Regions from separate parts of the Shewanella halotolerans genome, predicted to be linked through region 4. Evidence: predicted binding sites of a transcription regulator. Region 4 holds the regulator's gene; each other region holds the start of a gene.
The links. Region 4 encodes sigma-54, which starts transcription at its own class of promoters, with help from an activator protein. Its sites were predicted from a motif close to GTTGGCACGNNNNTNGNNT; they were not measured.
Positions count from the first base shown of each region.

Region 1 (2,202 bases), 1.9 Mb from region 4:
CGCCGCTATTGCCAGCACCGCTAATGCCAGTAAAGCTATGGCCAGGGGCGCTACGACGCTTCCATTTTCTGCTTGTTTCCATCTTCATCGCTACCTTGTTGTGTGTTGCTTCGGCCCCGAAGGCCGAGACCCTCAAGCTCTCCTCATTAAATTGGCCACCCTATTCGGGGCCGACTCTCAAGGAGGGCGGCGCCTGTGTGGTGGTGGCCAGAGCCGCACTTGCCGCCATGGGCCATGAGCTTCAGGTGGACTATTTCCCCTGGAGTCGCACAGTGCGAGTGGTGACCCGGGACGATTCTGGCTATCAGGGCTATTTCCCCGAATATCATCACCCAACCGATAAATTCATCTTCTCCGACTCCATGGGACAGAGTCCTCTGGGGATCTTGGAGCAGAGCCAGCACCCCATTACCTGGTCGAGGGTGCAGGATCTCAATGCCTACACCTTGGGCGTGGTCAGAGACTATGTAAATACCCAGGCGCTCGATGAGATGATTGCCATTGGTGCTCAGCCGGTAGAGCTTGTGAGCTCAGATGAACACAATATCCGCAAGGTGGCTACCGGCCGGGTGCAGGGCGCCGTCATGGATCTCTATGTCTATCAGTTTCTCATCGAGCAGCCACACCTGACCGAACTCAAGAGCAGGCTGCAATTTAACAAGCAGTTGCTGGAGTCGAAACAGCTCTATATCGCCTTTAGAAACACCCCTGAGGGGCGCAGGTGGCGAGAGATCTATAACGCCGGCCTGGCCCGTATCCAAGTCGAGCAGATCCTCAAAGATTACCTGCAAAGCCTCTAGTTCGCCGTCCCGTAGTAATCCTGATTCGCTTCTGCTGTCGACGTTCGCGAACTCCCCTCCAGCCCCTAAATCAAGCCTTTAATGCTCTTAAGCCTTGGCCGTGATCGTTTGACCTATAGGGGTCAGACTCAGCAGCGCCAGTTTCAGATGCTGAATACCAAAAGGGATCCCTATAATGGTGATGAAACAGGCCAGCGCGTGGGTGATATGGCCGATGGCGAGCCAGATCCCAAATAGCAGGAACCAGACTATGTTACCTACCATGCCAAGGGGACCCGTGCCGATATCATCGACCCCTTGCAGCGCGCGGCGATTGACATTTTGCTGACCAAAGGGCCAGAAGGCCATCTCTCCGATAACGAAACAGGCGCGGCCGAAGGGGATACCTATGATGCTGATGAAGCAGAGCAGGCCCGCGAGCCACCAGGCCAGTCCCATTACGAAGCCGCCTAAAATAAACCATGCAATATTAAAGATTAAGCGCAGTAGTGCCATGAAGAGCTCCTTGTTGTAGTGCTTTTATCGTTGTTAAGACATAGGCCTTAAATTGGATCTACTTCGGAATAAGCGAAAACCATGCCATGTTATATCTGTATGTTTTTATTGATTATTGTGTTGGTATGCTTCTGGGGTGTTGACATAATATGCCAAAAGTCGGTCAAATTACGCATTTGCCGTTAAAGGGTGTACACTCTGGCGCGTCATTTCATTCAGGCTCGATAATATGAAGCTTAGCCACACGCCCGTAGAGAGCGTCTACCTTGGGGAGCACCAGGTCTATGTGAAGCGCGACGATCTGCTGCATCCTGAGTTTTCCGGTAATAAGGCGCGCAAGTTCGCCTATTTTCTCGAGAACGACTTTCCCTCTGTGAGGCAGCTGATTGGCTATGGCTCGCCTCAGGCTAACTCCCTCTATTCGCTCTCGGCCCTGGCTAAGCTCAAGGGGTGGCAGCTGGATTTCTACGTGGACCATCTCCCCAGTTATCTGACGGAGCACCCCTGCGGCAACTACCTAGGCGCGTTAAATAATGGCGCCAATGTCATAGATCTCTCCAGCAAGAGCGACAGAGATGGCCTGAATAGCGATGCTTATATAAGGCAAAGGGTGTTGACGGGCAGCGATGAGCAGCTGTTTGTGCCAGAAGGGGGACGCTGCGCCTTTGCCGAGCCAGGCGTGGCCCAGCTAGCCGAGGAGATTGTTAGTTGGAAAAGCGCAGAGCATATTAGTGAGCTAGTGGTGTTTCTGCCATCGGGCACAGGCACCACTGCGCTCTATCTGCAAAAACAGTTCTTAACCCTAGATCCCAGCATTGACGTCATGACCTGCGCCGTGGTGGGGGGCGATGATTATCTTAGGACGCAATTTTTAGAGCTTGAGCAGGATGCAGCGCTGCATCCTCAG
Region 1 is NZ_CP080417.1:2,091,835-2,094,036, forward strand. Features, by position in the region: gene K0H81_RS08900 (substrate-binding periplasmic protein) at 24-800, shown strand; gene K0H81_RS08905 (YccF domain-containing protein) at 888-1,295, opposite strand; gene K0H81_RS08910 (1-aminocyclopropane-1-carboxylate deaminase/D-cysteine desulfhydrase) at 1,525-2,202, shown strand, end outside.
Region 1: a site for sigma-54 is predicted at 1,366-1,384, ahead of K0H81_RS08905 (YccF domain-containing protein). Genes of this name have one in related genera too.

Region 2 (2,202 bases), 1.4 Mb from region 4:
TTATGCGTCTGACCCAGCTGTTGCCCCTGCGGGCCCAGATGAAATTGGGACAGGGCATAGGCCGCCTGGCCATGGCGATAGCCGGCAGTCGCGTCAATACCGCCAAGCGCAACATAGCACTCTGTTTTCCCGAGATGAGCCAGGCCGACCAGCAGCAACTATTAACCCGCAACTTCGAAGAGACGGGCAAGGCTATATTCGACATCGCCAACGCCTGGTGGTGGAGTGACGAACGCATTCAGCGCCATATGACCATCAAGGGACAAGAACACGTAGAACAGACCCTGGCCGCCGGGCAGGGAGTGATCCTCTTCGCGGTGCACTGTCTGCCGCTGGAGATGGGCGCACGCATCTTCGGCCAGTTTCAGCCGGGCATAGGCGTCTACCGCCCCCACAATAATCCGCTGATGGAATACCTTCAGGTAAAGGGACGTCTGCGCTCCAACAAGGGACTGGTGCCCAAGCGGGATCTCAGACAGATGGTGCGCAGTCTGCGTAACCCCGATGTGATCTGGTATACGGCGGATCAGGATTTCGGCCGTTCCAGCGCCGTCTTTATCCCCTTCTTCGCCGTGCCTGAGGCCGCGACTATCACGGGTGCCACCACCCTAGCCAAACTGGGCAAGGCCAAGGTGCTGCCTTTCATTGTGGTGCGCAATGAAGATGACAAGGGTTACACCATAGAGATACAAGCGCCGCTGGAAGACTTCCCCGGCGAGAACGAGCTGGAAGATGCCAAGCGGGGGAACCGCATCATAGAAGAGATCATCGAACGCAGCCCAGCGCAATACATGTGGCTGCATAGACGCTTCAAGACCCGTCCCAATAAGGATGACCCGTCGCTCTATCGCTAGCCCGACGGCGAAAGGGTTAGTCGCTCGGTAAAAGCCAGCCATTTAGGCTGGCTTTTTTTATGCCGCACATCTTTCTACAACCCCAATAAGTATCAAATCGACACAGACAAAACACACACTGTCCTTTTGACATTCAGTGTCATTTTTACACTTTATCTCAATTGTCATTATGACAATTTAATAAGACACTAATATACTCTTACCCAATAACAATCAACAACTTATAAGTATGGCACGTTAGCTGCTATAGCAGGGTACTCCACACCTACAATATATTGCGCTGAGAGGCTCTATGAATAAACAACGGCTAACGGCGATAGCACTCTTGATAGTACTTATCGCTTCCTTCTCTGTACTGCTGAGCATAGGCAGTCAGATCTATCGCGAAAAACCCCCAATCCCCACCGCCTTTACCGATGTGCAGGGTCAACCTCTGTTCACCCAAAACGATATAGAGCGTGGTCAACTGGTTTGGCGCTCTATGGGCGGACACCAGCTAGGCTCTATCTGGGGTCACGGCTCCTACGTCGCCCCAGACTGGACCGCCGACTGGCTACACCGTGAGGCGCAGGCCTGGTTAGATATCACCGCCAAGGCGCAGTATGGCAGAAGCTTCAACGAGCTGGACTCTATCAAGAAAGCTGGGCTCGAGCAGTCGCTACGTGACGACCTACGTCGAAACACCCTGACTACCTCGGCCAATGGCGAGATACGCATCAGCCTGTCTGAAACCCGTATTCAGGCCATCGGCCAGGTATCAGACCACTATCTGTCTCTGTTTGGCGACGATCCTGAGCTCTCAACTCTGCGCGAACAGTATGCGATGAAGGAAGGCACAGTGCCTGACCTTGAGCGTCGCCAACAGCTAAACGCCTTCCTCTTCTGGGGCGCCTGGGCCGCCATCACAGAGCGTGAAGGACAAGAGTATACCTACACCAACAACTGGCCTTTCGATCCGCAGCTAGGTAACACCCCGACCTCAGACAACATCGTCTGGTCTATCCTGAGTATCGTCACCCTTATCGCCGGTATCGGCGCCCTGGTATGGCACCACGCCTCAGGCAAGCATGAAGAGCTGCCTAAGCCAGCCGAGCAAGATCCTCTGTTCCTCAAGAAGCCTACCGCCTCACAGAAGGCCGTGGGTAAGTATTTCGTCACCGCAGTCGGCCTCTTCCTGCTGCAGATCCTCTTAGGGGGCGTGACGGCGCACTACGCGGTAGAAGGGCAAAACTTCTACGGCATCCCGCTATCAGAGATACTGCCCTACTCAGTCACCCGTACCTGGCATACCCAGCTAGCGGTATTCTGGATCGCCACCGCCTGGCTCGGCACAGGCCTCTACATAGCG
Region 2 is NZ_CP080417.1:759,357-761,558, reverse strand. Features, by position in the region: gene K0H81_RS03425 (LpxL/LpxP family Kdo(2)-lipid IV(A) lauroyl/palmitoleoyl acyltransferase) at 1-854, shown strand, start outside; gene K0H81_RS03420 (nitric-oxide reductase large subunit) at 1,147-2,202, shown strand, end outside.
Region 2: a site for sigma-54 is predicted at 1,083-1,101, ahead of K0H81_RS03420 (nitric-oxide reductase large subunit). Genes of this name have one in related genera too.

Region 3 (2,202 bases), 920 kb from region 4:
GGTGTCACCACGGCTCAGGTTGCGCAGCAGTTCCAGCAGGGCAGCCTGCAATTTACCAGCAACGCGCTGGATATGGCGATCAATGGCGGTGGTTTCTTCGTGACCTCATCAGAAGTGGGCTCGCAGGATCTCTCCTACACCCGTGCCGGCGCCTTTAAGGTTGATGCCGACAGCTACCTGGTGAACTCGGCCGGTAACTACCTGCAGACCTTCCCAGTGGACAAGGATGGCAACTCGACCTCTGTGAGTCTGACTACTACTCAGCCGGTGAAGATCCCTGATACTGCCGGTAGCCCACAGAAGACAGACAATATCGGTATTCAGATGAACCTTAACGCGGGTGAGGCCACGCTGGATCCAGCTAACTTCAATCCGAACGACCCTGATACCTATAATAACTCGACGTCGGTCACCATGTACGACTCACTGGGTGAGCCCCACATTCTGACCACCTATTTCGTGCGTCCACCCCAGGCGGCCTACACAGGCACCAGTAACTGGGTGGCCTTCTATGCGGTAGACGGCAAGCAGGTGGACCTGGCGGGCGCCGCGGGCACCTATGGCCGAGATACCACGGGTGATGGCGTGGCCGACTCTAGTGGCAGTGCGGTTAATGCCAGCGGCTGGAAAGGCTCTGTGCTCTCGTTTAACGATACCGGTGCCTACACAGGTAGCGATCCTGCCGTTATAACCACTGAGCAGTTGGGCGTGAGCGGCGCAAATGTCTTGGGGCCTGGTACAGACGGCACCCAGACACTTACGCTGAACTTTAACAGCCCGACGCAATACGCCTCGCCATTCGAGGTGACAGAGTTGAGCCAGGACGGTACTACGGTTGGTCGTCTGACCAACGTGGAAGTGGGCGCCGATGGTTTAATCAACGCCAGCTACAGTAACGGCTCAACCGTGCCGCTGGCGCGCGTTGCCCTAGCGCGCTTCTCCAACGAGCAGGGGTTGACTCAGGTGGGTAACACCTCCTGGAAGGAGAGCCTTGACTCGGGTCCGGCACTGGCGGGTGAGGCCAACAGCGGCACCTTCGGTAGCATTCGCTCATCGGCGCTGGAACAGTCAAATGTCGACCTGACCACTGAGCTGGTGGACCTTATTTCGGCCCAGCGTAACTTCCAGGCGAACTCGCGCACCTTGGAAGTGAACAATACCCTGCAGCAGACGGTACTGCAGATCCGTTAAGCAGCCGCTTAGTGGAATTCGTGAAATGTGTTGCCCTGACGGCAACACATTTCCGCTTCTCTTGCCGCTTCTCCTTTCCTTTCTTAGCTTCATTTCTATCTGCTTGATTTCGCCTGCTTAACCAAATCCATTGTTTGGCATGATGTTTGCTTTGTTCTGTTATTAGACAGTTTTAGTTGAAACATTGACGGAGCAGCAAGTGGATAAATTACTCTATGTCGCCATGAGTGGCGCCAAGCAGAATATGCATTCGCTGGCAGTGCGTGCCAACAACCTTGCCAATGCCAATACCGACGGCTTTAAGTCGGATCTGGAACAGGCCAGATCTATGCAGGCCTTTGGCGAAGGGTTGCCGACACGGGTGTTTTCGATGACAGAGACCCCGTCGGCCAACTTTGCCGCCGGTCCCATAAAGACCACGGGACGGGATCTCGATATCGCGGTGAAAGGTGACGGCTGGATAGCCGTGCAGGCCGTCGATGGCGGTGAGGCCTACACCCGCTCTGGCAGCCTGAGTTTTGATACTTCAGGCCTGCTGCGTAACGACAGAGGCAACCCTGTTATGGGCGATGCCGGTCCCATCGTGTTACCCCTTCCTATCGAAAAGGTCGAAATAGCCCAAGATGGCACCATCTCGGTCAGACCGCTCGGCTCAACCGCTGAGGTGATCGAGGAGGTCGGCCGTATCAAATTGGTTAACCCTGGTAATCAAAACCTGATGCGCGGCGAGGATGGTCTGTTCCGTCAATTGTCTGGCGTTAATGCCCCGGCCGATCCCAATGTTGCCGTGGAGAGTGGCGCCATCGAAGGCAGCAATGTCAACGCCGTCGACGAGATGGTCTCTTTAATCGATCTGCAGCGTCAGTTTGAGATGCAGGTCAAGATGATGAAAACCGCCGAAGAGATGGATCAAGCCTCTTCGTCATTAATGCGCATTAGTTAGGAGATAGATTATGCATCCGGCGTTATGGATTAGTAAGACTGGCTTAGATGCCCAGCAAACAGATATCT
Region 3 is NZ_CP080417.1:3,064,633-3,066,834, reverse strand. Features, by position in the region: gene flgE (flagellar hook protein FlgE) at 1-1,191, shown strand, start outside; gene flgF (flagellar basal-body rod protein FlgF) at 1,391-2,134, shown strand; gene flgG (flagellar basal-body rod protein FlgG) at 2,145-2,202, shown strand, end outside.
Region 3: a site for sigma-54 is predicted at 1,325-1,343, ahead of flgF (flagellar basal-body rod protein FlgF). Genes of this name have one in related genera too.

Region 4 (2,202 bases):
TAATGGGGCCACAGAGGAAAAACCACGCGTTAATTGTGGCCTTAGGAACTATCCGATATATTTGTCCGGCACATATAGCCAGAGCTTTCTCATTTTATAATTAGAAACAAGGGAATAGCAGTACGATGAAAGCGTCACTTCAGCTCAAAATGGGTCAGCATCTCACCATGACGCCCCAGCTACAGCAGGCCATACGTCTGTTGCAGTTGTCGTCATTAGAGTTGCAGCAGGAGATCCAGCAGGCATTAGAATCCAACCCGTTACTGGAGTTGGATGAAGAGCAGGAGAGCGCCAGCATCGAGCTGCAAGACGATAGCGTCAGCGACAGCTTCGACAACAAGTACGACGACAAGATAGAGCTGGATTCGAGCCAGGATAACTCAGGGGTCGAGACCTCAGATGCCCTGACTCAAGATTCCATGCCAGACGAGTTGCCGGTAGATACCACCTGGGATGAGGTCTACACCGCCTCACCAAACTCAAGCTCGGGCGCCATGCGCGACGACGACATGCCTTTTCAGGGCGAGACCAGCGAAGGTCTGTATGAACACCTGGAATGGCAGAAGAACCTGACCCCTTTTTCCGATAACGACCTGGCCATCGCTACCGCCATCATCGACGCTATCGACGAGCGCGGTTACCTCACCCAGACCTGTGAAGATATTCTCGAGGCCATGGGCGACCCTGAGATCGAACTCGACGAGGTCGAGGCGGTGCTCAAACGGGTACAACACTTCGACCCTATTGGCGTGGCGGCCCGCGACCTCAGCGAATGTCTGACGATCCAGCTGGCCCAATACAGTGACGACACGCCGCACATCGCTAACGCCCGCATGCTGATCAAGGAACACCTGGATCTCATCGCCGGACGCGACTTCCGCCTGCTGATGCGCAAGACCAAGCTCAAGGAAGATGAGCTGAGGGATGCCATCGCCCTGATCCAGACCCTGAATCCCCGTCCAGGGCTCGCCATCACCGCCAGCCGCGACGAGTACGTGATCCCAGATGTGACCGTCACCAAGAAGAAGGGACGCTGGGTAGTCGAGCTTAACCCAGACAGCATGCCCAAGATCAACGTCAACCAGCAGTACGCCGCCATGGCCCGCAGCACTAAGAGTCAGGCGGACGGCCAGTTTATTCGCGGCCACCTGCAGGAAGCCAAATGGTTCCTCAAGAGCCTGGAGAGTCGCAACGAGACCCTGCTCAAGGTGACCAACTGTATCGTCGACTTCCAACAAGGCTTCTTCGAATTTGGCGAAGAGGCGATGAAGCCCATGGTACTGAACGACATCGCCGAGGCGGTGGAGATGCATGAATCCACCATCTCACGTGTGACCACGCAAAAATATATGCATACCCCGAGAGGGATCTTCGAGCTTAAATATTTCTTCTCCAGTCACGTCGGTACCGACGATGGCGGAGAGTGCTCTTCAACAGCAATACGTGCCTTCATCAAGAAGCTGGTTGCTGCGGAAAACCAGAAAAAGCCATTGAGCGACAGCAAGATGGCTCAACTCTTGGCCGAACAGGGTATTAAGGTGGCTAGACGCACCATTGCCAAGTATCGCGAGGCAATGCTTATACCGCCCTCGAATCAGCGCAAGAGCTTATAAAACAAACCTGGAAACTGGAGGACTATCTTTATGCAAATAAACCTGACTGGGCACCATATCGAGATCACCCAATCTCTACGAAGCTACATCGAAGAGAAATTCACAAAGCTTGAACGTCATTTCGATCAGATCAATAATGTGCACGTTGTATTAAATGTCGAAAAGTTGCAACAGAAGGTTGAGGCAAAGTTACATCTCCGTGGCGGAGAAGTGTTCGCAACATCCGAACATGCGGACATGTATGCCGCGATAGACTCCCTGATTGACAAACTCGATCGTCAGGTCATTAAACACAAAGAGAAGCTTACTAAACATTAACGATGGAACTGAGTACCATCCTGCGGCCGGAGTGCACCACCTGCGCCACTCCGGGCAGTAAGAAAAAGGTACTGGAGCTTATCAGCGACTTAGCCGCTGTCCAGTACCCCACCCTCTCCTCTCAAGAAATATTTGAAAGCCTTCTGGCTCGAGAGAAAATGGGCAGCACAGGTATAGGCAATGGTATCGCGATTCCTCACGGGCGGCTGACTAACATAGATCAACCCGTGGCCGTACTGGTGAAATGTGCTGAACCAATCGCATTCGATGC
Region 4 is NZ_CP080417.1:3,986,590-3,988,791, forward strand. Features, by position in the region: gene K0H81_RS17235 (RNA polymerase factor sigma-54) at 126-1,613, shown strand; gene hpf (ribosome hibernation promoting factor) at 1,644-1,931, shown strand; gene ptsN (PTS IIA-like nitrogen regulatory protein PtsN) at 1,934-2,202, shown strand, end outside.